3 regions of the Paenibacillus sp. MMS20-IR301 genome follow, and region 2 is predicted to be linked to each of the others. Evidence: riboswitches for the same ligand, from Rfam matches in the RefSeq annotation. Region 2 holds a riboswitch; each other region holds the start of a gene.
What was found. A riboswitch is a leader RNA that binds a small molecule or an ion and turns the genes downstream of it on or off. The one in region 2 is predicted to bind cobalamin.
Positions count from the first base shown of each region.

Region 1 (4,207 bases), 1.2 Mb from region 2:
AAGCGGCGTGCTCAGGATCAGCTGCTGCTCCGGGTCCTGAAAGACAAGTCCTATACTGCGCCGCAGGGCAGCCAGCTCTTTTTTGGAATACGACAGCTCCCTGTCTCCCTGCACAATCCTGCCCTGCTGCGGACGCAGAATGCCTACGGCATGCAGGAAGAGCGTTGATTTGCCGGAGCCGTTGTGGCCAAGCAGTACTGTTTTGCGGCCTTTTGGGAAAGTGACCGTCAGTTCACGCAGCGCAGGCTCCTTAGTGTCCGGATAGCGAAACTCTACTCCTTCAAAAGCCAGACAATATTCCTGGTCCATAGCGCGCCCCTTCCCCTTTATCTGTATTTGGTTCGTTCAACTTCACAATGTCGTATTGTATCCGGTTTGCCGCATACGCTACCCAAGCCGCCACAACCACAGCTGTGCCAGCAGCAGCACGGTTATTCCGGCATACGCCCGGGCAGCATACCGCCGCGGCACAGGGCGTGCAGTATACGGCGGCAGAATAATCTCATCCGTGAATCCGCGGGCCAGCAGTCCCTGGGACAGCCCGTAATACCGGTGCATGGTGTTCCCGAAGAGCGCCCCCGCCATGGCTGCCGTCTCGTGCAGTCTGGCCTTATATCCTCTGCGGCCGCCGCGCAGCCGCCGGGAGAGCATCATCCCGTGTGCCGCATCGCTTAGCAGGAACAGGAAGCGGTACATGATCAGCATCAGCTCCAGCACAATCTGCGGCATCCGCAGCCTGCGGAGCACCTGCAGCAGCTCACTGAACGGCGTGGTGAGCATCAGGAAGAAGAAGCAGCTCATACAGGCTGCGACTCTCGCCAGCAGCAGGCCTGCCCGCTGCAGCCCTGCTGCTGTGACATACACTGGCAGGCCGGTCCCCGGAAGCCGGAATATACCCGGTGCTCCCGCGGCCGGATGGCCGAACTCTACCAGCAGTGCCGGGAGACTCAGGACATAGAACAGCAGCGCCGTACCAAAGAGCAGCCCGTAGGCGCGGACAGGGATTCCGGCATGCAGAATGCACCAGGACATCATCCAGAGCGTAATTACAAGCTGCAGCAGCGGATGGACTGTATAAGCGAGCAGGAACATCAGCGCCGCGAAGAAGCTTTTCCACAGGGGAGACAGCTGCCGCAGCGCATTGTTATACGAAAGAGTGTCAATTCGTCTGATCACTTGGCGTCTTCTGCTTCTGCAGGCCGTGCTTGCCCTTCAGCAGCCCCAGCGAATACCCGATCACTCCGGCTCCGAGCGCCGCCTGCAGGGCGAACAGCATACTTTCTGTCTCACCGGGCAGCTCGGTCAGCGGCTTGAACCAGGGCTCATAGGCCGGATCAATCTCCGTAACGGCCCCTTCGGCGGCATCATCCGCTCCCCCGAACTCACCCTCTACGAACAGCAGCGGCAGGACACAGAGAAGGACGACAACCAGCAGCATCAATCCATTCTTCCATTTATTGTTCATTAGGCGTTGCCTCCGTTCACTTTGCGCTTGAGCAGGGACAGTTCATTCGGGCTGTATGATTTCAGCCAGTTCCACAGGAGCACAGTCAGCAGCCCTTCGCTGATGGCCAGCGGAATTTGCGTGAGCGCAAAGATCCCCCCGAATTTCACGAAAGAAGCCAGAACTCCGCCATCCTCCGCCGGAAAAGCCACCGCAAGCTGGAAGGAGGTTACGACATAGGTCATCAGGTCGGCAATTGCGGCGGCGCAGAACAAAGCCAGCTTTTCACGCTGCGGCTGTCTCATTATTAATTTGTACACTGCATATCCGGCAAAAGGACCCGCTACCGCCATCGAGAAAGCATTCGCCCCGAGCGTCGTAATTCCCCCGTGCGCCAGCAGCAGCGCCTGAAACAACAGAACAACCGAGCCGATAACTCCCATCGGGAGCGGCCCCAGCATTACAGCGCCAAGTCCCGTACCGGTTGGATGGGAGCTGCTTCCGGTGACGGAAGGCATTTTGAGCGCCGAGAGAACGAACGTGAACGCTCCGGCCAGCCCGAGGAGCAGCTTCAGCTCCGGGTTCTCCCTGGTCATTGCTCTGAGCCGGATAATGCCCAGCACGAAAAACGGGATAAACGCCGCCCACCAGAATACCGCCCAGCCTACCGGCAGGAAGCCTTCCATGATGTGCATCGCCCGGGCTGTCCCCGGTTCATTCAGCATAAAATACACTGTAAATCCGGCAACCAGTGCCGCAAAACTCCAAAATCCGCGTTTTTTCATTTGTCAGCCTCCATTTTCTTCAAATCGGTCAAACCAAAAAACTCCCGCCCTTGAGGGTGGGAGTGCATGTACGCAGGTAATGTAGGGTGGCGAATGCCGCAATGAATAGCTGGATGCAATCTTGTATATTAAAGATCCCCTCCGGCTCTGCTGGCAGAACGCCTCTTCTAAATAACCTATCCGTACACCGCTCCTATCCGCGTAGAGTCGTGGTGTGCTTACACAAGGTAGGTCTCCTGGCTTGGAATACCGGCGCTGTGAACTTCGCCTTCCCCGGGTGATGCCCGAGTGACATGATGAAGCCCAGCTCTTCCTTACAGTGGCGGGACCGCTCGGGAGTTGCACCCGATTCCCTGTTACCCCTTGCCGCAGGCGGCAAGAGCACCTTGTATAGTCGCTAATTCACCCTACATCATAGCGGACAGAGCTTAGCCTGTCTGTGATAAAATTGGAGCGGATGGCGGCAGCATGCTCATTCGAGCGGAAAGTTGTTCATTTACTTGTAAGAACGTTGTTTGAGTAATATAATCATTAACTATATAACCTGAACGCGGAGGCAGCACATGAAACTAGATTTAACCGAACAATCCTTGCCCGTATATGAGGCATTATCCAGTGCGGTACGCCTGCAGATGCTGCGCCTGCTGGCCGATAAACCAATGAATGTTAAGGAGCTGGCCGGAGCACTTAAGCTCAGCAGCGCTATTATGACCATGCATGTGCGCAAGCTTGAAGCCGCCGGGCTAGTCCGGAGCCATATGGCTCCGGGCAAGAGCGGGCTGCAGAAGATCTGTACGCTGGCTGCTGACGGGGCCGAGATTATCTTCCCCGGACAGGCACGGGCGCAGCGCCGGAGCTACCGCAAGGAGATTCCCGTAGGCCATTATTCCGATTTCCGGATTGAACCTACCTGCGGCCTGTCCACCACAGAGAAGGTGATCGGCAATTTCGATGATCCGCGGTATTTCTGGGACCAGGAACGCGTGAATGCAGGCATCCTCTGGTTCGGCAAAGGCTTCGTGGAATATAAAATCCCCAACTTCCTGCTCTCCAGCCAGCAGCCGGAAGAGCTGGTCATCACAATGGAGATCGCCTCAGAAGCTCCGTCTATCAATAACAACTGGCCTTCAGATATCTCCTTCACCCTGAACGGCCGGCGGCTCGGCTTCTGGACAAGCCCGGGCGACTACGGCGACAGCCACGGCAAATATACCCCGGCTTGGTGGCCTGCGCTCACCAACCAGTACGGTCTGCTCAAGCAGCTGCGGATTACACCGGCCGGCACCTTCATGGACGGGCAGAAGCTCTCAGAGATCACGCTGGACCAGGTAGGCATCCGCGAGAAACAGTGGACCTTCAGGGTGGCCGTTGAAGAGGATGCAGAGCATATTGGAGGTCTTACCCTGTTTGGCAAAGGCTTCGGCAATTATAACGAGGATCTGGTCTTTGAGCTCTTTTATAATGATGCTGCCGATTCCCCGGGAAATGCCGGCCAGCCGGAATAAATTGCAAACACGCCAAACAGCGGCAGCGGGAGAACTTACCCTCAGGTAGGTTCCCCGCTGCCGCTGTTTCATTTACGGGCAGTATTAAGTTGTATTATCCGACGGCCTTTATTCCGCCACCGGCTGCCACAGGCCGCCGCCCGGAAGCGGACAGCCGCGCGCCTTCAGCCGGGCCACAACCGGAATGATGCAGCCGCAGGCGGTGCAGGTCACCCCGTCCTGCAGCTTGGGGCAAGTTCCGCACAGGGCAATCCGGCCCGCATAAACCTCATCCGAAGCCGTATTATCCGGATTGAACATGGAGGAAGCCAGAATACGGGCAATCTGCGCTTCCGTTACCTTGTATTCCTCCCGGCATCCTTTGCAGGCTGAAGCTGCTGTCATGCTGTTCACCTTCTTCTTATTAGGCTTCCGGTGTAATTTCCAGTACAGTTACCGACATTGGCGGCAATTCTACGGTAAGCGCAGTGCCC
Region 1 is NZ_CP135275.1:3,513,887-3,518,093, forward strand. It holds gene LOS79_RS15275 (energy-coupling factor ABC transporter ATP-binding protein) at 1-309, opposite strand, end outside; gene cbiQ (cobalt ECF transporter T component CbiQ) at 388-1,176, opposite strand; gene LOS79_RS15285 (energy-coupling factor ABC transporter substrate-binding protein) at 1,160-1,465, opposite strand; gene LOS79_RS15290 (energy-coupling factor ABC transporter permease) at 1,465-2,229, opposite strand; cobalamin riboswitch at 2,438-2,633, opposite strand; gene LOS79_RS15295 (ArsR/SmtB family transcription factor) at 2,793-3,734, shown strand; gene LOS79_RS15300 (DUF6171 family protein) at 3,843-4,118, opposite strand; gene LOS79_RS15305 (alpha-N-arabinofuranosidase) at 4,138-4,207, opposite strand, start outside.
Region 1: another riboswitch for cobalamin. It lies ahead of LOS79_RS15290 (energy-coupling factor ABC transporter permease); the one in region 2 lies ahead of LOS79_RS20100 (S-layer homology domain-containing protein).

Region 2 (4,207 bases):
TGTATTTATTCGCTGCCAGGCCACCGGCAAAAACAGCCGAACCCGCAGCATCCGTAACCGCCGTTTTACCGCCGATGGTCACTTGTACCCCCGCAGCCGGTGAAGTAACCGGATCGGACGTAAAGGTGTCATTGTTCCAGACCCACTGCTTCTGCGTCACTTTTACAGTAATATCTTGTCCTGGCTGCGGCTGCGCAGGGGAGACCGTTACCGATTCTACCACCTGTGTGTTATCTCCGCCGTAATAGACAAGTACCCGGTCGTTCTCGGCAAGTGCGAAATCACCCATCCCCACACTTGGATAGATCCAAGCTCCGCCGCGGGCAACCACATACATCCAGCCGTCATAGCCGCCAAAAGTTCCCGCGCTCACGCCGCCGATCCCCGTCACATAATTACCCGCTTCGTTCACCAGAGCTACGCCCTTCTCCGCTGCCGCCTTCTCCAGCGCATTCAGCACATTCCCTGCATATACAGAAGCCTCTGCCAGTGTTCCATTAGGACCTTCCACATTAACTAATACGTTAACCCGCGGATTCTGCACAGGTGTATTGCTCAGATCGTACAGCTTGCCGCCACTGCTGAACAGGCTGTAAGCAACCAGGGCCTCCAGGGCCTGCTCTGTAGACAGCTGATTGTAGCTGCCGCCGGCAGTATGGGCAAAGCCGCCGCCCGCTGCGCTGAAGCTCAGCAGCTTGCTGACAAGGCTAACGTTACCCTTCGAATACGCTGCTCCTGCAGGGTCAATACCAAACGAAGACAGGCCAATGATTGCCTGTGCTACACTCTCGCTGCTGTCCCCGTATCCGCCGTTCTTGTCCTGCGCTGTTGCAAGCCAGGCTGCAGCACGTTGTCCAGCCGTATTTACTGCCGGATCATTCTTATGACCCGCCAGCACTGCAAGTACCATCGCTGTCATATCCGGATCGCTTGCACCTGTAGTCAGGGTGAAGCCGCCGTCCGTATTCTGCTTGGCCAGAATTTCTGCCAGCAGCTTCGCTGGTGTCCACTTGGCGTTATCAGGCATTGTATACGTTCCGGAATCCAGCGCCAGCAGCACGTAGGCTGCATTATTCAGCGTCTGGCCGGTAATTTTATCGTTATTGTAGAGCTTCTCAATCAGGTTATAGCCGGCAAAATCAGCCGGATTCCCGCCAAGCGCCCTAACGGCCAGCGTAATCCGCGCATAATCCGTAGCTCTGTTGAAGGTCCCCTTAGCCGCAGCTACCTTGCTCTCAAGCGCCTTCAGATAGCTGTCTGGAACCTTATAGCCCGCCTGGGCCAGGCCGATTGCCTGCCAGTCCGATTGAACACCGTTCTTCAGCACAAACTCAGCAGTGGCATAGACCGCTGCAGTTACACTGCTGCCTAGAGCGGATGAGAGCGAGACGTCAGTACTCTTATTTCCGGCAGTTACACCGGCCTGGACATCAACAGCAGCATCATTCGCGGCAAAAGCTTGTCCCGCCGGAGCTACGGCCGCTCCCAGAACTGCAAACAGCATAATTACGATCAGACTCAGCCGTGTCCATTTAGATAATAAATTGTTCTTCATTGCTAACCTCTTTCTTAATATAGAATGGATGAAGCCAGAGCAGCCTCCGCCAGCAGCGCAGGCACAAATTGCATGAAGCTTTTCCGTTCCTGCAGGAACGGTGCATTTCAGCAGAGCCTAAGGATAATTCAAGATGCATGGCACATTCTACCACCCTTAGATCCGCATAAAAACCGCCCTTTGCAGGGCGGCCGGGGAAAGATACAATAACATGCAGCAGGAACGAGGAATGCCTCCTGGCCACATTACTTATATGTGCATCTGTTCCGCATTCTTATCCCCGAAGAATTGAAACAACAACGAAAAAGGCAGGTCTCCTGGCTTATGCCTCATCGCTTCCCCCGCCTTCCCATCCTAGTTCACAGCGACAGTGGCATCCCCGGGAGTTGCTCCGCATTTACAGTGGCGGGACCGCACCGGACTTGCACCGGCCTTCCCTTTTAAGCAGATTATACGCACAGAAGCAGTCTTGCCGCCCATCCCGGACAGCGCTCATTCCTGTTAGAAATCTGCACCTTTTTCCAAAGCTTATTAAATTTTAATAATTACAATCAATCATATCTACTATTCCCCTGTATGTCTATAGACAAGCTAAAAGAGGAAAAAACACTAACTACCCGAGTCAAAAACGAATACAGTCCGGCGGACACTTCCGGTACTTTTGGTACTTCAGACACTTCAGATATTTCTGCTATTTCTGCTACTACTGAGACTTGGGAGACCACTGAGACTTAAGGTACTAAAACGGACACCACAGCCTTTATTCGCCCGTTTTTGTTCCATTTTCCAGGTTTGCGGACACCACAGCCCTTATGCACCACTTTTCGTGTGCTATCTTCACTTTTCTAGCGAAATAACGTCGCTGGTGTCCGTATGGCCAGCATTCAGCTGATTTCCCGCATCTTAACGTCTCTCCTGTCCGTAACGCTAAACTATTTACTTGAAAACCGGTGCGTGAGTGTCTACTTTATGGACTAAGAATCACATTTGCTCATAGCTTGGTGCTTACAATAGCTGGACTTGAGCGGACTAGTGAGCTGCACCAACAAGGGATCTATCCCCCAGCATTTCCTCCAGGATCAGATACTCTTACTCACACAAAAAATCCTGAACAGCATACGCGTCCTCCGCATCGCTTGCTGTTCAGGATTAATATCAGGCCATTACAGATATTCTACTCCGCACCTGCGGTTGGATCTGCAGCAGGTGAAGGCTCAGCGCTCACTTCAGCACCAGGTGTGGCCGTTGCCTCCGGGGAACTGCTTGGAGTACTCTCCAGAGAACCGCCTCCCGCAGGCTGCAGGATCAGCTTGTACTCTCCGGCGGTGATCATATCACCTGCGGCCAGCTTTGCTCCCGGCTCCAGCTGCACCATCACCTCGTAGGCGCGTACAATGGCTGCCGCGCCTGTACTGCCGCCGTTATTCCCTGCGGCCACACCCCCGCCGCCGTCACTCGCGGCTGCCGCATCACTGCCGCCGCCATTCCCGGCGACACCAGCCAGGCAATTGCCCGCAGTTACCACGACCTTGTACGTGGCCGCAGCACCGCTGCCGGAGTCTACGCTGATCTCCGCTGGCTGGAAGGCGTTGCAGTCAGCAGCAGCGGCAAAGCTGAAGATCAGCTTGACGCCCGCATCCTCTCCGCCAGCCGTCCCGCTGCCTTCTGTTCCACCGGCATTCTCCCCGCCAGCCGTCCCGCTGCCTTCTGTTCCACCGGCATTCTCTCCATCGACCGTCCCGCTGCCCTCTGTTCCACCGGCATTCTCTCCATCGACCGTCCCGCTGCCCTCTGTTCCACCGGCGTTCTCCCCGCCAGCCGTCCCGCTGCCTTCTGCTCCGCTGCCGCTAAGCCGCACAGTGACCGGAGCCGTCTGCACAGCTGCCGGAAGCGGACTTGGGCCGGCAGTCGGTGCCGCGGTGCCTGCTCCGTCTTTGTCCATCATGCTGAAGACAATAACGGCAACAATCACAGCAATCCCGAGGAGACTGCCTGAGATCAGGAGTTGAAATCGGCTGCGGCTGATCCACCGCGCCAGCGGTGAAGCCAGCTGGGAACGGGCTTCATTGTAGACACTCTGCATCGCTGGCGTTGCTGCGGATACATAGCTTCTGCGGAAATCCCGGTCCTTGAACGCCTCGCGGTCATTTTTCAGGAAATAGTTCAGCACCGCCCGCCGGTAATTCGGCCATAGCTTCTTATTCGAGATGCTGAACAGCCGGTTATGCTGGGCCCAGGCGAGGAAACGGTAGACCGTCTCTTTGTCCCCGCCGGCCTTACGTGCCACCAGATCCAGCAGCGCATCATAATCGAGCGGTCCGCCCTCCCGTTCACTGCTGTAATAGAAGGCCAGCGGCAGCCGTCCGAACGGCTCGATCGCCCGCGATTCCTTCAGCCAGCGTGCTCCGAGCAGCTGCACATCATCCAGCTCCCGGGGAGTAAGTCCGGCGAATACACCCTCATCCGGCTGCTCCTCCCCGAACCAGCGGTACGCCGCGCGCAGCGCATTGGCTTTGCGCCGGGTGATCGCATCCAGCGGCGGCTGCCAGTCGGCCGTATCCCGGTAGCGCAGGAAAGAGATATCGAGCAGCTGTTCAATTGTCAGCTCCTCGAGGGAGATCCGGTTGATCAGGAAGCGGTCTGCGGCTGCTC
Region 2 is NZ_CP135275.1:4,672,832-4,677,038, forward strand. It holds gene LOS79_RS20100 (S-layer homology domain-containing protein) at 1-1,555, opposite strand, end outside; cobalamin riboswitch at 1,845-2,050, opposite strand; gene LOS79_RS20105 (GAP1-N2 domain-containing protein) at 2,730-4,207, opposite strand, start outside.

Region 3 (4,207 bases), 620 kb from region 2:
CGCATAGACCTCCTGTTCGACAATATAGTACAGAATTCCGCTTTCCTCCGCTGCATCAAAAACGCTTTGGAAATCTACCGCCCCTTGTCCAAGGTCCGTTTCTTCATGATCTGCCCCGAAATCCTTAATGTGAACCAGCGGCACACGGCCCGCATAGCGGGTGACATAGTCAACCGGCCGGGCCCCGCCCCGGTATACCCAGCCCAGATCAAATTCTGCAAGCATATGCTCTCCCGGAATCTGCTCCAGCCAGATATCGATGATCGCCTTGCCGTCCACTTGCTGGAATTCATAGGCATGGTTATGGTAGCCGTATTTCATGCCAGCCGCCCGTACCATCGCAGACGCCTTCTCCAGAAACGGAACTACCGCTGCTACATCCTCGGCAGACGGATTCTCCGGCAAGGGTGCCGCCGGGGTAATTATATATTGAAGTCCAAGCTCTGCCGCATATTCAATCTCTTGGGATAATGCTTTCTCCATGTTGTCCAGGCTGCTGAAATCCAGGCCCACATGCGCCGAGGGCGCCTTAAGCCCCAGCTTGTCCAGCGTACGGCGAAGCTCCCCGGCAGGCACGCCGAAGTATCCGGCAAATTCCACTGCCCCGTATCCCATTTCGGCAACCTTAGCCAGTGTGCCCAGGAAATCCTGCTCACTCTGGTCACGCAGCGTGTACATCTGAATACCTACTTGCGGTGATTCTCCTGCCATGTAACAATCAGCTCCTTAGCGGTTATTTAATCATACCTTGTCATTCCCTACTGCAATACAGGCAGCAGCATTATTCCCCCAGCAGCTTACGTTCAACGGACTCCAGCTTGCTGCGGCTTGTCGAGGGCTTGTCCCGCCGGTCATCAATTTTGAGTGAAGTCGAAACTCTCAGTGCCCCTGCTGTAAACGGCGACTCATGCAGCGCTTCCACAGCCGCCAGAATCCGCGCAACCGGCCCCTCAATAATCGTCCCCATGGAGGTAAGCTCATAGGTGATTCCCTCCACCGTCTGCAGCACACGCTGCATTTCAGCCACATAGCCGCTGAGACTGGTGCTGCCGGTGCCGACCGGTATAACGGTTACTTCGCCAATTGCCATTTTGTAATCCCTCCCCGGAATATTGTGCACAGCCTGCCCTTTCCTCTCCATTGTAACCCTTCTCATGCCCGCCTACAAACAGCCTGCCGCTTCTTTTTCCAGCCCTGTTTCTGTGGGATTATCCCTGAAATTCTCATTTTCTCCTGAAGCTATTACTATATCCCTAAAATAGTTTCACGAGGGACATGCGTACTATATTTATGGAGTCTTTGTGGCAGCTTTTGGGACAATTTATGACTCATTGAAGACAAAATTTGCAGTCAGACTGTGGATTACCTGTGGACTAACTGTGGATCAGCTGTGAGTAAAACCCGGGAAGCCGCTCCACGCCTGGATTTCCAAAAAAATGTTTACAAACACAATATATTGAGTTACTTTTATTTAACAACAACAAAATATAGTAGAAACAGGTGTTTCACTCATCTAGTAGAGTTGAAGCTTAATAGGGAAACGCGGTGCAAATCCGCTGCGGTCCCGCCACTGTAACCGGACGCTCCAAGGCCTAAGCGGCCTTAAGGGCAGCAGCCTCCGGCAAGACGCCACTAAGAGGCCAGCAGCCTCCCGGGAAGGCGCCGGAGGGTACACGGCAAGCCAGGAGACCTGCCTGTTTCTGTGACACCGACAGACTCCTGCGAGGAACAGGTGAGGTGTCCGTATGCGGCCTGCAAGAGCAGAGCTAGCCTTTCCGTTATTCGGGCCAAAGGCTGCCGATACCTGAGGACAATTATATATTGCTCTCAGGTATCGGCCTTCTGCGGAATGTACTGGAACGGGTTCTACACACCACTGGGCATAATTCTGATACCCGTTTGTATATTCCACTTAGACTACCGGCAGCTGCCCTTTATGCGGGCAGCTGCACTGCGCATCCGGGCATTTCCCGCCTTCCTGGCCGGAGATGCCTTTTTACTGATGTCTTGAAGCATTGCCTTCAAGTTTACAATACTGAGAGGAGAGAGCTATACATGACGCTGCTGGAGAAACGATATAACGGAGGACAAGCTGCACAGGAGGTTCTTCTGGAAGAAGTAATTCATTTGGGTAAGGATATTATCGACAGCCGGGATCTGGATTTGCTGCGTGAGAACGCCAACTTGAACGGGGAGAGCTTCTCCGGCAAGATGAGCAAATTCGGCAGTGAGTATTCCAAATGGTACGCCCGGAATTTCACTATGCCGCCACAGCTCGTTCAAGCGACGCTCGATAATGTCGTATATGTTCACGATCTGGATCAATACGCCATCGGAACAACCAACTGTATCTTCATTCCGTTTGAGCGTCTTCTCCGCGAAGGCTTCAACACCGGCAACGGCAGCGTACGCCCTCCTAACTCAATCATGACGGCAATGTCGCTGGTGGCGATTATTTTCCAGTCCCAGCAGAATGCCCAGTACGGCGGTGTATCCGCGAACAAGCTGGATTACGATCTGGCTCCCTATGTGACCAAATCCTTCGCCAAGCTGTTCCGCAAGGGCCTCGAGTATTTCGAGGAAGGTACCGCAGGCGAGCAGCTCGGTGAGATTACGATGAGCCGTACCGATCTGGAAGAGCAGTATCCGCGCGCCTTCCGTTTCGCTCTGAAAGAGACCGAAAGCGAAACACTGCAGGCAGCCGAGAGCATGGTACATAACCTCAATACAATGTCCAGCCGTTCAGGCGGCCAGATTCCTTTTACCAGCATCAACTATGGTACATGCACCTCACCTGAGGGCCAGCTCGTCATCAGCTCACTCCTGACAGCCACTATGAACGGACTGGGCAGCGGGGAGACACCGGTGTTCCCGATCCAGATTTTCAAATGCAAGCAAGGGGTTAACCAGCAGCCGGGCGATCCTAACTATGAGCTGTTCCTGAAGGCCGCCGAGTGCTCTGCACGCAGATTATATCCGAACTTCGCCAACCTGGATGCTCCGCTGAATATGCAGTATTATGATCCGGAGAATCCGGACACCGAGTTTGCTACGATGGGCTGCCGGACACGGGTGCTCGGCGACCGCTTCGGACGCAATCACTGCTCCGGTAAAGGCAACCTTTCGTTCAACACGCTCAATCTTGTACGTCTCGGACTTGCCTACGGTACAATAACCGGCCGCCGCCTGGCTGCCGACGAGGCCGGCTTCTTCGAAGACCTGAACTATTACATGGATGTTGCACTGGACGGGCTGCTTCACCGGTTCCGTATCCAGGCTGCCCAAAAGGCCAAAGCCTCTGACTTCATGATGCGTGAAGGGGTCTGGGAAGGCGGAGAGCAGCTCGCACCTGACGAAAGCGTCGGCGAACTGCTGAAGCACGGCAGCCTGTCGATCGGCTTCATCGGGATGGCAGAATGCATGAAGGCTATGTACGGCAAGCATCACGGCGAAGATATGGAGATCCACGCCAAAGCTGTAGCCATTGTCCGCCATATGCGTGAATATTGCGACCGGAAGAGCGAAGAGCTGGATCTCAACATTACACTGTTCGCGACTCCTGCCGAAGGACTCTCCGGCAAGTTCACTAAGGTGGACCGCAAAGTACTCGGCTCCATTCCGGGAGTAACAGACCGTGAGTACTATACGAATTCCTTCCACATTCCCGTCTACTACGACCTGAGTGCAGCTAAGAAAATCAGCCTCGAGGCTCCTTTTCATGAGTATTGCAATGCCGGAGCAATCTCTTATGTCGAGCTGAACGGAAATGCCCGCAGCAACCCTGCCGCCTTCGTCAAAATCATCAAATATGCGCTGGAGCAGGAAATCAGCTATTTCAGCATCAACCATCCGATCGACCGCTGCTCGGGCTGCGGCTATGAAGGGGTAATCGGTACGAACTGCCCGTCCTGCAACGCCCATGAGGATACAACCCATATCCGGCGGCTGCGCCGGGTAACCGGCTATTTGACCGGCGATTACCAGACCCGCTTCAACGCCGCCAAGCAAGCCGAAGTACGGGACCGCGTTAAGCATCTATGAATATATGCGGCTATTACCCGGAGTCCATTAACGAAGGAGAGGGCCTGCGGGCCGTCCTCTTCTTCAGCGGCTGCCGCCACCGTTGTCCCGGGTGCTTCAATCCGAAGACCTGGAACTTCAATTACGGTGAGCTGTTCACACCGCAGCGCAGGCAGGAGATCATAAG
Region 3 is NZ_CP135275.1:5,292,876-5,297,082, forward strand. It holds gene LOS79_RS22600 (sugar phosphate isomerase/epimerase family protein) at 1-711, opposite strand, end outside; gene LOS79_RS22605 (MTH1187 family thiamine-binding protein) at 782-1,090, opposite strand; cobalamin riboswitch at 1,482-1,713, shown strand; gene LOS79_RS22610 (anaerobic ribonucleoside triphosphate reductase) at 2,056-4,041, shown strand; gene nrdG (anaerobic ribonucleoside-triphosphate reductase activating protein) at 4,038-4,207, shown strand, end outside.
Region 3: another riboswitch for cobalamin. It lies ahead of LOS79_RS22610 (anaerobic ribonucleoside triphosphate reductase); the one in region 2 lies ahead of LOS79_RS20100 (S-layer homology domain-containing protein).